DNA from 2 places in the Nocardia sp. NBC_01327 genome. Region 1 is predicted to be linked to the other one. Evidence: riboswitches for the same ligand, from Rfam matches in the RefSeq annotation. Region 1 holds a riboswitch; the other holds the start of a gene.
The links. Region 1 has a riboswitch for S-adenosylmethionine ahead of OG326_RS41625 (ABC transporter substrate-binding protein). Riboswitches for the same ligand answer to the same signal wherever they lie in the genome.

Region 1 (5,807 bases):
GTGATCTGGCCGCGCGCCGTGGCCGGGTCCTCGATTCGGTGACCCGGGGCAGCACGGTGGTGGTGACGGCGTCCGCGCCGCTGGCCGAAGTGTTCGGTTACGCAACACGTTTGCGCAGCCGGACCCAGGGGCGCGGCACCTTCACCAGCCGCCCGCTCGGATATGACCGGCCGCCTGGTCGGTAGGAGGTCCGGCCCCGGTGGCTGGGGGTGACCCGGATAGCTGGGGGGTCTCGAGGTGGTCGGTACGCGTACATGCGGACCGGCCACTTCGCTGTTTGTCGAGGGTTGTCCGGAATCAGGGGTTGATTGTTGTCGCAACTACAGTTACTGTTGTCGCAACAACGAAAACGCGAACGAAATCCAGGGGCAGTCATGATGTACTCGTTCATCGAAGAAGCTGTGATCAAGGGCGATATCGACCAGGTCTGGGCGGTGGCGACCGATGTGGCACGCTGGTCGGAGTGGGATCCGCACGAGGAGCAGTCGCGGATCGACGGACCGTTCGAGGCGGGAACCACCGGATGGGTCAAGCCGAAGGGCGCTCCGGCGGGGCCGTTCACGATTACGGCGGTCGAGCAGGGGAAAACATGGACCAGCGAGGCGGGCATCCCGTTCGGGAAGCTGCGCGGGCAGCGCACCTATGAGGCGCTCGGCGACGGCACGCTGCGGGTGTCCGAGCGGGTGGAGGTGCACGGTCCGTTCGGACCACTGTTCAAACTGATCTGGGCGAAGGCCATGCGAGCGGATATGCCGCTCACCTTCGCGGCATTGGAGAAGGAGGCACTGCAGCGTGGCTGAATCATCGGACGGACCTCGCGGAATCCCGCGGGGTCCGCTCATGAGCCCGGGTTTCTGGCTGCATCACGCCGCGCTGGAGTGGCGGGCGACGCTGGAGCGGAATCTGCGGCCGCTCGGGTTGACGCCCACCCAGTTCAATCTGCTGGCGTCGGCGGGCTGGCTGGGCCGGCAGGGTGAGCTGCCGACTCAGCAGCAGGTGGCCGATATGTCCGGGGCGGATCGGATGATGGCGTCGAAGGTCATTCGGGTATTGGAGGAGCGGGGGCTGCTAGCCCGCCGCGCGGATCCGGTGGATGCGCGCGTGCTGCGCATCGAAATCACCACTGCTGGACGTGAACTGGTGGGCAAGGGCGTGCAAATTGCCGTCGATACCGATGCGCAGATGTTCGGACCCGCCGGTGAGCAGCTGCGGGAGCAGTTGAAACCGATTGCCGCGCACCGAATTCCGGACTGAACCGCGCCGATCCTCGAGCTGCCCCACCCTCGACATCGAGCTACTCGGTGCCGGGCGCTGACTTGCTCCACTCCGGACCCTGAGCTACCTCGCCCGGTCGTTGACGTACTCCACTCCGGACTCCAGACGCTAAGCCACTTCGGCGCGCCAGCTGGGCTAGTCTGCGGCGGACTTGACGAGGATGGCGCGGGTGTAGAGCAGGTCGAAGCCGCTGCGCTGGGCGTTCTGCTGGGATTTGGATCCCGGCTGGGTGGTGATGACGGCGATATCGCAGCCCGCCGCCGTGGCCTCGGCCAGGCGGGCGGCCAGCAGCGCCGATTGAATGCCGCGCCGCCGATGGCCGGGAAGTGTTGCGGCTCCGGTGAGTTGGGCAATGCCCTGGGACATTCGCATACTCGCGCCGCCCGCGATCGTGCCCTCGTGCACGGCGACGTAGCGCTGTACTCCGGCGGCCGCGGTGAGATCGCGCATGGCGCTCGCGATGATTTCGCGCGGGAATTCCTCGTGCGAGACCACGCCCTGGGTATCGGGGTGCGCGAAGCCGTCGGCGATGACATCGAGCCAGATATCGAATTCTCCTGTGCCGCTGTGCCTTACCTCGACATCCGCGGGGAGAGCGGCATCGGCCGCCCTGTCCAGCGCGATGCCGAGAACATTCTCGAACGACACGAGCCGGTATCCGCGCGCGGTGAGGAGTTCGCCGAGGGCGGGTTCGCCGAGATGCGCCAGCTCGATCTGAACGGGCGTGTCCCGCACCTCGAACTGTTTTTCCACCGCCTCGAGTTCCTCCGCATCGGGAACGCCCGCGAACCCCAGGCCCGCCACCTTGTTGAGCGGGGAGCCGTACTCGGCGAAGGCGGCCACACCGCCCGCGATCGGGATGACGAATCCCTCCTCGGTGCCGAGGCGGGCGCTTGCCGCCGCGCCGCCGGTGGCGATCAGTTCCGTCTCGACCCGTTCGATGCGTGCGCCGAGCTCGACGCTGCAGAACAGGGATCCGCGATCATTTGCCATGCCGATCAGCCTAGTTCGAGGTCGCAACCGGTTTCTTGGGGAGAACGGCGTGTCCGTATGGTCGGGGCGTGGCCATTGATCGTGCGACCGCCGTTCCGAACGGACTTGTTGTCGGGTTCGACCTGGATATGACGCTGATCGACTCCCGCCCCGGCATTGCCGCGGTGTGGGATGCGGTGGCCGCCGAGACCGGGGTGCCGATCGATTCCGAGCTGGTGGTGTCGCGGCTGGGTCCGCCGCTGGCGGTGGAGGCGGCCGAATGGTTCCCGCAGGAGCGGGTGCCGGAGGTGGTGGCCATGTACCGGCAGTTCTATCCCGGACTCGCGGTGGAGCCGAGCGATCATCTGCCCGGTGTGGTCGATGCGCTGGCCGCGGTGCACGCCGCCGGCGGGCGGGTGCTGGTGATCACCGCCAAGAACGGCCCGCACGCGCAATTGCATCTGGATCACCTCGGTCTCGACGTCGATGATCTGGTCGGCGGCGCGTGGGCGGAGGAGAAGGGCGAGGTGCTGCGCGAGCACGGTGCGTCGATCTATGTGGGCGATCATCTCGGTGATGTGCGCGCCGCGAAGGTGGCCGATGCCTGCTCTGTCGCGGTGACGACCGGTCCGTATTCCGCCGCCGAACTGTCCGCCGCGGGTGCGGATGTGGTGCTCGCCGATCTCACCGCATTCCCGGCCTGGTTGGCCTCTCACCTGGCCGTTTAGCCACCACACCAGCGGCGAGACCGCCTGCGCGACAGGCGATTCGTCCCATTCTTCACATCACCTTGATTCCAAGGGTGTCTCGGCCCATCCTCGCGTCGCTACATTTGCGCCCACGGTCACGAGTATCAGCATGTTCGAGCCCCGGCTCGCTGATCGGCAACCCTCGCACAGCGGTGGGGTGCCCCGGGTGACGACCAGGTGGTGTCCGCCGGGCATCGCAAGCGCTCTCATGCCCGGCAGTGGTGTGGGTGAGTACAGAGGAATCAGATGAGTAAGCAGTGGTCCCGGTCGCTTCGGGTAGTGGTGGGCATCGCGTCCGCGGCCGTGGTGGCCGGGTCGTTGTCGGCGTGCGGCAATTCGTCGGACAGCAATGGCGACACCGTGTATTTCGGTGTGTCGGGGCCGAAGTCGGGGGCCTCGGCGGAGTACGGGCGGCTGTGGCAGCAGGGCTTCGATCTGGCGATCGATCAGGTCAATGCGGCCGGCGGCATCAATGGTAAGAAGGTGGCGCTGAAGTGGGAGGACTCGCAGTCCGACCCGAAGCAGACGGTGCCGATCGCGACCAAGTTCGTCGGTGACAATTCGATCATCGCCGAATTGGGCGACTTCTCCTCTCCCGCATCGATTGCCGCGTCACCGGTGTACAACCGGGGCAAGCTGGTGCAGTACGGCTTCACCAATTCGTCGACGGAATTCACCAAGGGCGGCGAGTATTCGTGGAGCCCCTCGATCACCTTGGACACCTTCCAGGATCGCAATACCCAGTGGGTGCAGTCGAAGGCGAAGAAGGTCTCGGTCGTCTACCTCGAAACCGATTGGGGTAAAGAGGCTTTCAAGTACTTCCAGCAGTTCGCGCAGCAGCGGGGCATCGAGATCGCCTACTCCTCGTCGATCCTGCCCGATTCGCAGGACTTCCGGCCGGTGCTGATCAAGGGCCGCGATGCGAACCCGGATGCGTTTGTGCACCTGGGATATGGCCCGGATGGTGCGCTCGTGGTCAAACAGTTGCGCGATGTGGGATACAACGGCCAGTTCTTCGGCGGCCAGAACACGCCGCAGTTCATTCAACTGGCGGGCGCGGCGGCCGAGGGAGACATCGTGAACGGCGTCTTCTCGCCGTCCGATACCAATCCGAAGGTGCAGGACTTCGTGACGAAGTTCCGCGCGAAGTACAACACCGATCCGGGCGACTTCAACGTCTACGCCTATGACGCGATCAATGTGCTGGTGCAGGCGGCCAAGTCCGGCGGCGCCACCCGCGAGGGCGTGCTGAAGGGTCTGCGCGAGGTCAAGAACTTCAGCGGTATCGGCCTGGGTGATTCGTTCGCGTTCAATCAGCAGACGCGGCGGCCGGACGGGGTGAAGCCGATCGAATTGCTCTTGAAGAACGGCGCATTCGTGCCGACCGGTAGCAAGTAGCGCGGCAATGTTCGACACGCTTATCGCGGGTCTGGTCCACGGCAATGCGTATGCGCTCATTGCCGTGGGCATCACCCTGATCTTCGGGGTCACCAATGTCATCAATTTCGCGCACGGCGCGATCTTCGCCTTCGGTTCGGTGCTGGGCTGGTGGCTGATCGCCCAGCACGGGGCGCCGCTGTGGGCGGCGATCATCGTGGTGGTCGGCGTGACCGCGCTGGTCGGGGTGGGTATCGATGTGCTGGCGGTGCGCCCGCTGCGGCGGGCGCCGGCCATTTCGGCGCTGCTCGCCACCGTGGCGGCGGGGTTGATCATCGAGAACGTGGTGGCGCTGATCTTCGGACCGGAAACACGGCCATTCCCGGAAGTGCTGTCCACCAATAACTTCCGGGTCGGCGGCGTGCGGTTCGGAACCTCGGATGTGGTCATGTTCGCCATCACGATCTCGGTCATGGTGGGGCTGTGGGCATTTCTGCGCTTCGGCCGGTACGGGCTGGCCATCCGGGCCACCGCGCAGGATCCGGATGCGGCCGCGCAGATGGGCATCAGCGTCGGGCGGATCCAGTCGCTGGCCTTCGCCATCGCCTCCGGGCTGGGTGGGCTGGCGGGCATCTTCGTCGGCCTCTACAACTCGAACATCTCGCCGACCAGCGGCAGCATTGTCGGTATGACCGGCTTCGTCGCCGCGACCATCGGCGGGCTCGGCTCGATTCCCGGTGCGGTGCTCGGCGGTATCGTGCTCGGGCTGGTGGAGGCGTTCGGCATCTACACCTTCGGGGACGGGTACCGGGATCTGATCACCTTCGGCCTGCTGGTGGTATTCCTGGTGCTGCGGCCGGGCGGACTGCTGGCCCGCCCGCCCGCAATCGAATCCGAGCCGCTGACCGGGACCTTCCTCGGTTCCGGGAGGCTGCTGCGGGTGCGCTGGTGGCATGCGCTCATCGCCTTCGCCATTGCGGGGCTGGTGATTCCGGCGGTATCGAACGATTACGGCATCTCGGTGGGTACGCAGATCCTGGCGTACGCGATCATCGCCGTATCCATGACGCTGGTCGCCGGGTCGGCGGGACAGTTGGCCATCGGGCAGGCGGGGCCGATCGCCATCGGCGCGTACACCTCGGCGGTGCTGACGGTATCGCACGGCTGGGCCTTCCTGCCCGCCATCATCGCGGCGGGAATCGTTGCGGCCGTGGTGTCTTCGGTGCTGGCCGCACCGCTGTGGCGGCTGGGCGGACACTATGTCGCCATTGCCACGCTGGGCATCGGCATCGTCACGGTGGCGCTGATCCGCAATTGGGAATCGGTGACACGCGGCAGCTACGGCATTTTCGGAATTCCGCCGCCCGAGCTGTTCGGCTTCGAATTCGTCACGCACACCCAGATTTTCCAGTTGGAGCTGGTGGTGCTGGCGAT
Region 2 (5,807 bases), 800 kb from region 1:
GTGAGCCGCAAACTGTGCCTCGCGCAGGACCCCGAGGCGGACAAGCTGTTGTCGGACGACGACTTCGCCCTGCTGACCGGCATGCTGCTGGACCAGCAGTTTCCCATGGAGCACGCCTTCCGCGGCCCGCAGAAGCTGGCCGATCGGATGGGCGGCTTCGATATCCGGCGGATCGCCGACACCGATCCGGCGGAGTTCGAGGAGCTGGCCTCCACCCCGCCCGCCATCCACCGCTACGGCCGTTCCATGGGCCGCCGGGTGCAGGAGCTGGCGCACTTCATCGTCGAGAACTACGACGGCAAGACCTCGGGCCTGTGGACCCAGGGTGATCCCGACGGCAAGGAAATCCTGAAGCGCCTCAGGGCGCTGCCCGGCTTCGGTGATCAGAAGGCCCGAATCTTCCTGGCCCTCCTGGGCAAACAGCGCGGCCTCACCGCCGGTGGCTGGCGCGAGGCCGCGGGCGCCTACGGCGAGGACGGCTCCCGCCGCTCGGTAGCGGATGTGACCGATGCCGAAACCCTCACGCAGGTAAGGGAATTCAAGAAGCAGGCCAAGGCCGCCGCCAAAAAAGCCTGACGCGCCCGGAACCGTTCCGCGAGAAGCGATTACGTGCCGGGTAATGGATGTGATTACGCCTGCCCAGAATCAAGGTGGTTTTTAACCTCCAGCGAAATCGCTGGTTGCTTGATGCTTGCCGCTATCAGTTCGTTTCAGGCAGTGGCGAGGAAGCAGTACCAAATGAAGATGAGGGAATTAACCGGGATCGCGGCACTTGCGATCGCGGCATCAGTCGCACCGTTGGCGACTGCCGGAGCGGCTCCGGCCGTACCGGACAACGGTGTAATCAATTACTCGGCAACGAATTCCGACAAGAACACCGTTATCTCCACCGACGCGGGTTCGCTGGTGGTCGACAACGGTGTCTTCAAGATCAAGGCGGCCAATGGGACAACGGTCGCCGGCACCGAATTGAGCTTCCGGGTAGACGATTTCGTCTTCCCGATCGCGGCGGATATCAAGGACCGTACTGCGACCCTGACACCGCAGTTCGATACCGAGCACGCCGTATACAAGCCTGTCGCACTGCCTTTCGAGAATTCGGCGCCGTGGAAGTCGGACTACGACCGCGAACAGGCGGCCTGGGGTCGTCTGCGTGACACCGTCGGCGTGGGCGCGACCATCGGCACCGCGGTAGGTGGCATCGGCGGCGCGGCAGTGGGCTGCGTCATCGGTGGCGTTATCGGCGCCGGCGCCGCGGCCGCCGCGATTGTCGGCCTGTTCGGCCCGATCGTTCCGGCCGCCGTGGTGGGCTGCCTCGGCGGTATTGCCGCCATCGGTTTCCTCGGCACCCTGGCGGGTCAGTTGCTGATTACCGCACCGGTCGCGATTCTCGCTGCGGTGCAGTACTTCAGCACGATCACCGAGCCTTCGATCAATCAGCCGCCTGCGAAATAACTAGCTGACTCACAGGTGCCGCACAGATATTCACTGCTGCGGCACCTTCGAGTCATCTTTTGTTCTCGTCATGCAGCTTCGATCTTGGAGTTCCCCCTACGGATCGCCTGATGAGGAAAACCGAACATATGTTGTCGAAGAAATGCGCCGCTGCTGCGGCGCTGATGATCGCTGCCCTGGGCGTAACCGCTGGTACCGCGGGCGCAGCCCCGGAAGCCGCTGATGCAAGCGCCATCAACTACACCTCCACCACCACCGAGACCAGCACGATCATCAAGACCGATGGTGGTTCGCTGGTCAATGACAACGGTGTCTTCAAGATCAAGGCCGCCAACGGCACCACCGTTGCCGGTACCGATCTGAGCTTCCGTGTCGATGACTTCCAGTTCCCGATCGCCGCGGAGATCAAGGACAACGTCGCGACGCTGACCCCGCAGTTCGACGTGGAGCACGCGGTCTACCAGCCGGTCGCCCTGCCTTTCGAGGACACCGCGCCCTGGAAGACCCCGTACGACCGTGAGCAGGCCGCCTGGAACCGCATGAAGGACACCATCTCCACCGGTGCCACCATCGGCACCCTGGTCGGTGGCGTCGGCGGCGCGGCTGTCGGCTGTGTCATCGGCGGCGTTGTCGGCGCCGGTGCCGCTGCCGCTGCCATCGTGGGCCTGTTCGGCCCGATCGTTCCGGCCGCCGTTCTCGGCTGCCTCGGTGGCATGGCCGCCATCGGCTTCCTGGGTACCCTCGCGGGCCAGTTGCTGGTGACCGCTCCGGTCGCGATTCTGGCTGCCGCGCAGTACTTCACGACCATCAACGCTCCCTTCAACGTGGCTCCCGCCAAGTAGCCACGCACGCTGCGGAGACGCAGAAATAGCTGCAGGGACACAGCCCCCGCCCGGACTCCGGACGGGGGCCGTCCTCGTGTCACGAGTTCGAATCAAGCCGGTTTTAAGGGTCCCGTTCACGAGGGTTTTGCTCGATGCTTGCCGACGCACTGCACAAAGTAGATGAGGGAAGCAGTACATGAAAATGAAGAAATTCGCCGCTATTGCGGCGCTGGTGACCGCTGCGCTGGGCGTGACCGCGGGAACTGTCAATGCTGCCCCCGAGTCTCCTTCGGGCGCCATCGATTACACCGCCACCACCACCGACACCAGCACGATCATCAAGACCGATGCGGGCTCGCTGGTCAATGAAGACGGTGTCTTCAAGATCAAGGCCGCCAACGGCACCACCGTCGCGGGCACCGACCTGAACTTCCGCGTGGACGATTTCCAGTTCCCGATCGCCGCGGAGATCAAGGACAATGTCGCCACTCTGACCCCGCAGTTCGACGTGGACCACGCCGTCTACAAGCCCGTCGACCTGCCGTTCCAGGACACCGCGCCCTGGAAGACCCCGTACGACCGTGAGCAGGCCGCCTGGAACCGCCTCAAGGACACCATCGCGACCGGCGCCACCATCGGCACCCTGGTCGGCGGCATCAGCGGCGCGGCCATCGGTTGCGTCATCGGTGGTGTTGTCGGCGCGGGCGCTGCCGCTGCCGCGATCGTGGGTCTCTTCGGCCCGATCGTTCCGGCCGCCGTCCTCGGCTGCCTCGGTGGCATGGCCGCCATCGGTTTCCTGGGCACCCTCGCGGGTCAGCTGCTGGTGACCGCCCCGGTCGCCATCCTGGCCGCGGTGCAGTACTTCACCACCATCAACGCGCCGTTCAACACGGCCAAGTAAACAGACACGCGATTCGGGGCGCGTCCGGCGCACCGAATTCAGGCGGACCCGCTCGACCACCATGGTCGGGCGGGTTCGCCCGTTTTGGGATCGTGGTGAATTCAAACCTGTTGGGGGAGTTGGCCCGGTGGTGGAGTGTGGTGATGGGCGAGCTGACCTCGATACACGGCGGCGGGGCCGCACTGACTTCTACCGATGGCGCTGACCTGCGAAAAACCTTCGCGCACTTCCCGAGTGGAGTGGTGGCGGTATGCGCGCAGATCGGCGGCGAGGCATACGGGATGGTGGTGAGCACCTTTGTCCCGGTATCCCTCGATCCACCGCTGGTATCCCTGTGCGTGCAGTACTCCTCGGAGACCTGGCCGCGCCTGGAGAAGGCCAGCCGGCTCGGATTGAGCCTGCTCGGCGGGCATCAGGAGGCGGCGGCCCGCAGTCTGAGCTCGCGGAAGGGCGATCGTTTCCGGGATGTGGATCTGCGCACCGGCAACGGCAATGCCGCCTTCATCGGGGGAGCCGCCGCGTGGTTGGAAGCGTCGATATACGAGCAGGTCGCGGCGGGTGATCACGCCGTGGTCCTGCTGCGTGTGCACCGGGTCAGCGCACATTCCGACGACGAGCCGCTCGTCTTCCACCGCAGTGGTTTTCGTGGATTGCATGATGCCGTGCCGCCGGGAATCAGCGAGGCCGCGAGCTGAGCGCCGTTCCTGTTTGAACTCACGCTGATCCGGACCGGCGACACTCGCTGCCCCGGCTCGTAGCGTCATCCTCACCATCCAGAGCGACCGAGAGACCTGGCTCGTAGACGTCGCAGCAACCCCCCGCCCGCGGGTGCGGGTGCTACCGCCGGGACCGATGGAGGACGAATCCATATGAGCACCCTGGCTGCGCGACCCGGATCCCGGGAGGCGACCGCAGCGGACGACAGCGAATTGACCGTCGGCCGGACCTGGCATCCGTGGCGCTGGGTGACCGGCGGCATCGCGCTGGTGCTGGTGGCACAGTTCGCGCACGGCCTGATCACCAATCCGGGCTGGGACTGGTCCACCTTCGCGCAGTACATCACCGCCTCGTCGGTGCTGGCGGCGCTGAAGGTGACACTGGAGCTGACCTTCTGGGGCACACTGCTCGGCTTCTTCATCGGGATCTGGCTGGCGATCGGCCGGTTGTCGAAAAACCCGGTGCTGCAGGTGATTTCCTGGACCTACATCTGGGCATTCCGTTCGATCCCGCTGATTGTGCAGTTGCTCTTCTGGTTCAATCTCGCCTATCTGTACAAGACTGTGTCGCTGGGCATTCCGTTCGGACCGGAGTTCCTGCACGCCGATACGAACAATGTGCTGAGCGGATTCACCGCCGCCGTCATAGGTTTGGCGCTGCATCAGGCGGCGTACTCCGCGGAAATCATTCGCGCGGGCATTATTTCGGTCGATCAGGGGCAGTGGGAGGCCGCGAAATCGCTCGGGCTCCCGTGGCGGCGCCAATTCTTCCAAGTGATCGTCCCGCAGGCGATGCGCGGCATTCTGCCGAATGCCGCCAATGAGGTGATCAGCCTTTTCAAGGGCACCTCCATCGTCTCGACCATGGCCATCGCCGAACTCTTCTATCAGGTGCAGGTGATCTTCGGCCGGAATGGCCGGGTGGTGCCGCTGCTGATGGTGGCGACGGTCTGGTACATCGTGCTGACCACGCTGCTGAATATCGCGCAGTACTACATCGAGCGGCACTTCGCGAAAGGCAGTGTGCGATGAGCGAGTACGCGGTCGAATTGCGCAGTGTAAGAAAGTCTTTCGGCACCCATCAGGTGCTGGGCGGGATCGATCTGACGGTGCGGCCCGGCGAGGTCACCGTGATTCTCGGCCCGTCCGGATCGGGCAAGTCCACGCTGTTGCGCACCATCAATCATCTGGAGAAGGTGGATGCCGGAACCGTCCGGGTCGGCGGTGAGCTGGTCGGTTACCGGCGGCGCGGCAATAAGCTGCACGAGCTGCCCGAGCGCGAGATTCTGCGCCAGCGGGCGCGTATCGGATTCGTCTTCCAGAACTTCAATCTGTTTCCGCACCTGACGGTTCGGGACAATGTGGCGCTCGCGCCCATCGGTGCGCTGCGGCGGCCGCGGGCCCAGGCTCGGGCCGAGGCGCTGGAGTGGCTGGACCGGGTCGGCCTGGCGGACAAGGCCGATGAGTATCCGCGCCGGCTCTCCGGCGGTCAGCAGCAGCGGGTCGCGATCGCCCGCGCCCTGGCGCTGCGCCCCGAGGTGGTGCTGTTCGACGAGCCCACCTCCGCATTGGATCCGCAGCTGGTCGGCGAGGTTCTCGATGTCATCCGGGAGCTGGCGCGCGGCGGTTCCACCCTGGTGATCGTCACCCATGAGCTCGGTTTCGCCCGCGAGGTCGCCGACACCGTGGTGCTGCTGGAGGCCGGGCAGATCGTCGAACAGGGACCGCCCTGTCAGGTTTTCGACGCCCCGGCGCATTCGCGCACCAAAGCCTTTCTCGCGCACGCGCTCTGACGCGTCCCTCCCCTGAGGATCCTCATGTCTCTGTCCAGCCGTCGCAGACGGATCAGCACCGCTCTCGCCGTCGCCATCCTCGGTCTCTTCGTCGGCGGCTGCGGCAGCGGCGACGGCG

Region 2: another riboswitch for S-adenosylmethionine. It lies ahead of OG326_RS03495 (amino acid ABC transporter permease); the one in region 1 lies ahead of OG326_RS41625 (ABC transporter substrate-binding protein).

The regions. Positions count from the first base shown of each region.
Region 1 covers NZ_CP108383.1:9,075,809-9,081,615, reverse strand. Annotated here, with positions in the region: gene fusA (elongation factor G) at 1-185, shown strand, start outside; gene OG326_RS41645 (SRPBCC family protein) at 375-800, shown strand; gene OG326_RS41640 (MarR family winged helix-turn-helix transcriptional regulator) at 793-1,254, shown strand; gene OG326_RS41635 (GNAT family N-acetyltransferase) at 1,411-2,247, opposite strand; gene OG326_RS41630 (HAD family hydrolase) at 2,337-2,975, shown strand; SAM riboswitch class IV at 3,090-3,205, shown strand; gene OG326_RS41625 (ABC transporter substrate-binding protein) at 3,243-4,394, shown strand; gene OG326_RS41620 (ABC transporter permease) at 4,402-5,807, shown strand, end outside.
Region 2 covers NZ_CP108383.1:788,068-793,874, forward strand. Annotated here, with positions in the region: gene OG326_RS03470 (HhH-GPD-type base excision DNA repair protein) at 1-576, shown strand, start outside; gene OG326_RS03475 (hypothetical protein) at 739-1,455, shown strand; gene OG326_RS03480 (hypothetical protein) at 1,584-2,297, shown strand; gene OG326_RS03485 (hypothetical protein) at 2,476-3,180, shown strand; gene OG326_RS03490 (flavin reductase family protein) at 3,324-3,875, shown strand; SAM riboswitch class I at 3,947-4,039, shown strand; gene OG326_RS03495 (amino acid ABC transporter permease) at 4,050-4,928, shown strand; gene OG326_RS03500 (amino acid ABC transporter ATP-binding protein) at 4,925-5,689, shown strand; gene OG326_RS03505 (ABC transporter substrate-binding protein) at 5,714-5,807, shown strand, end outside.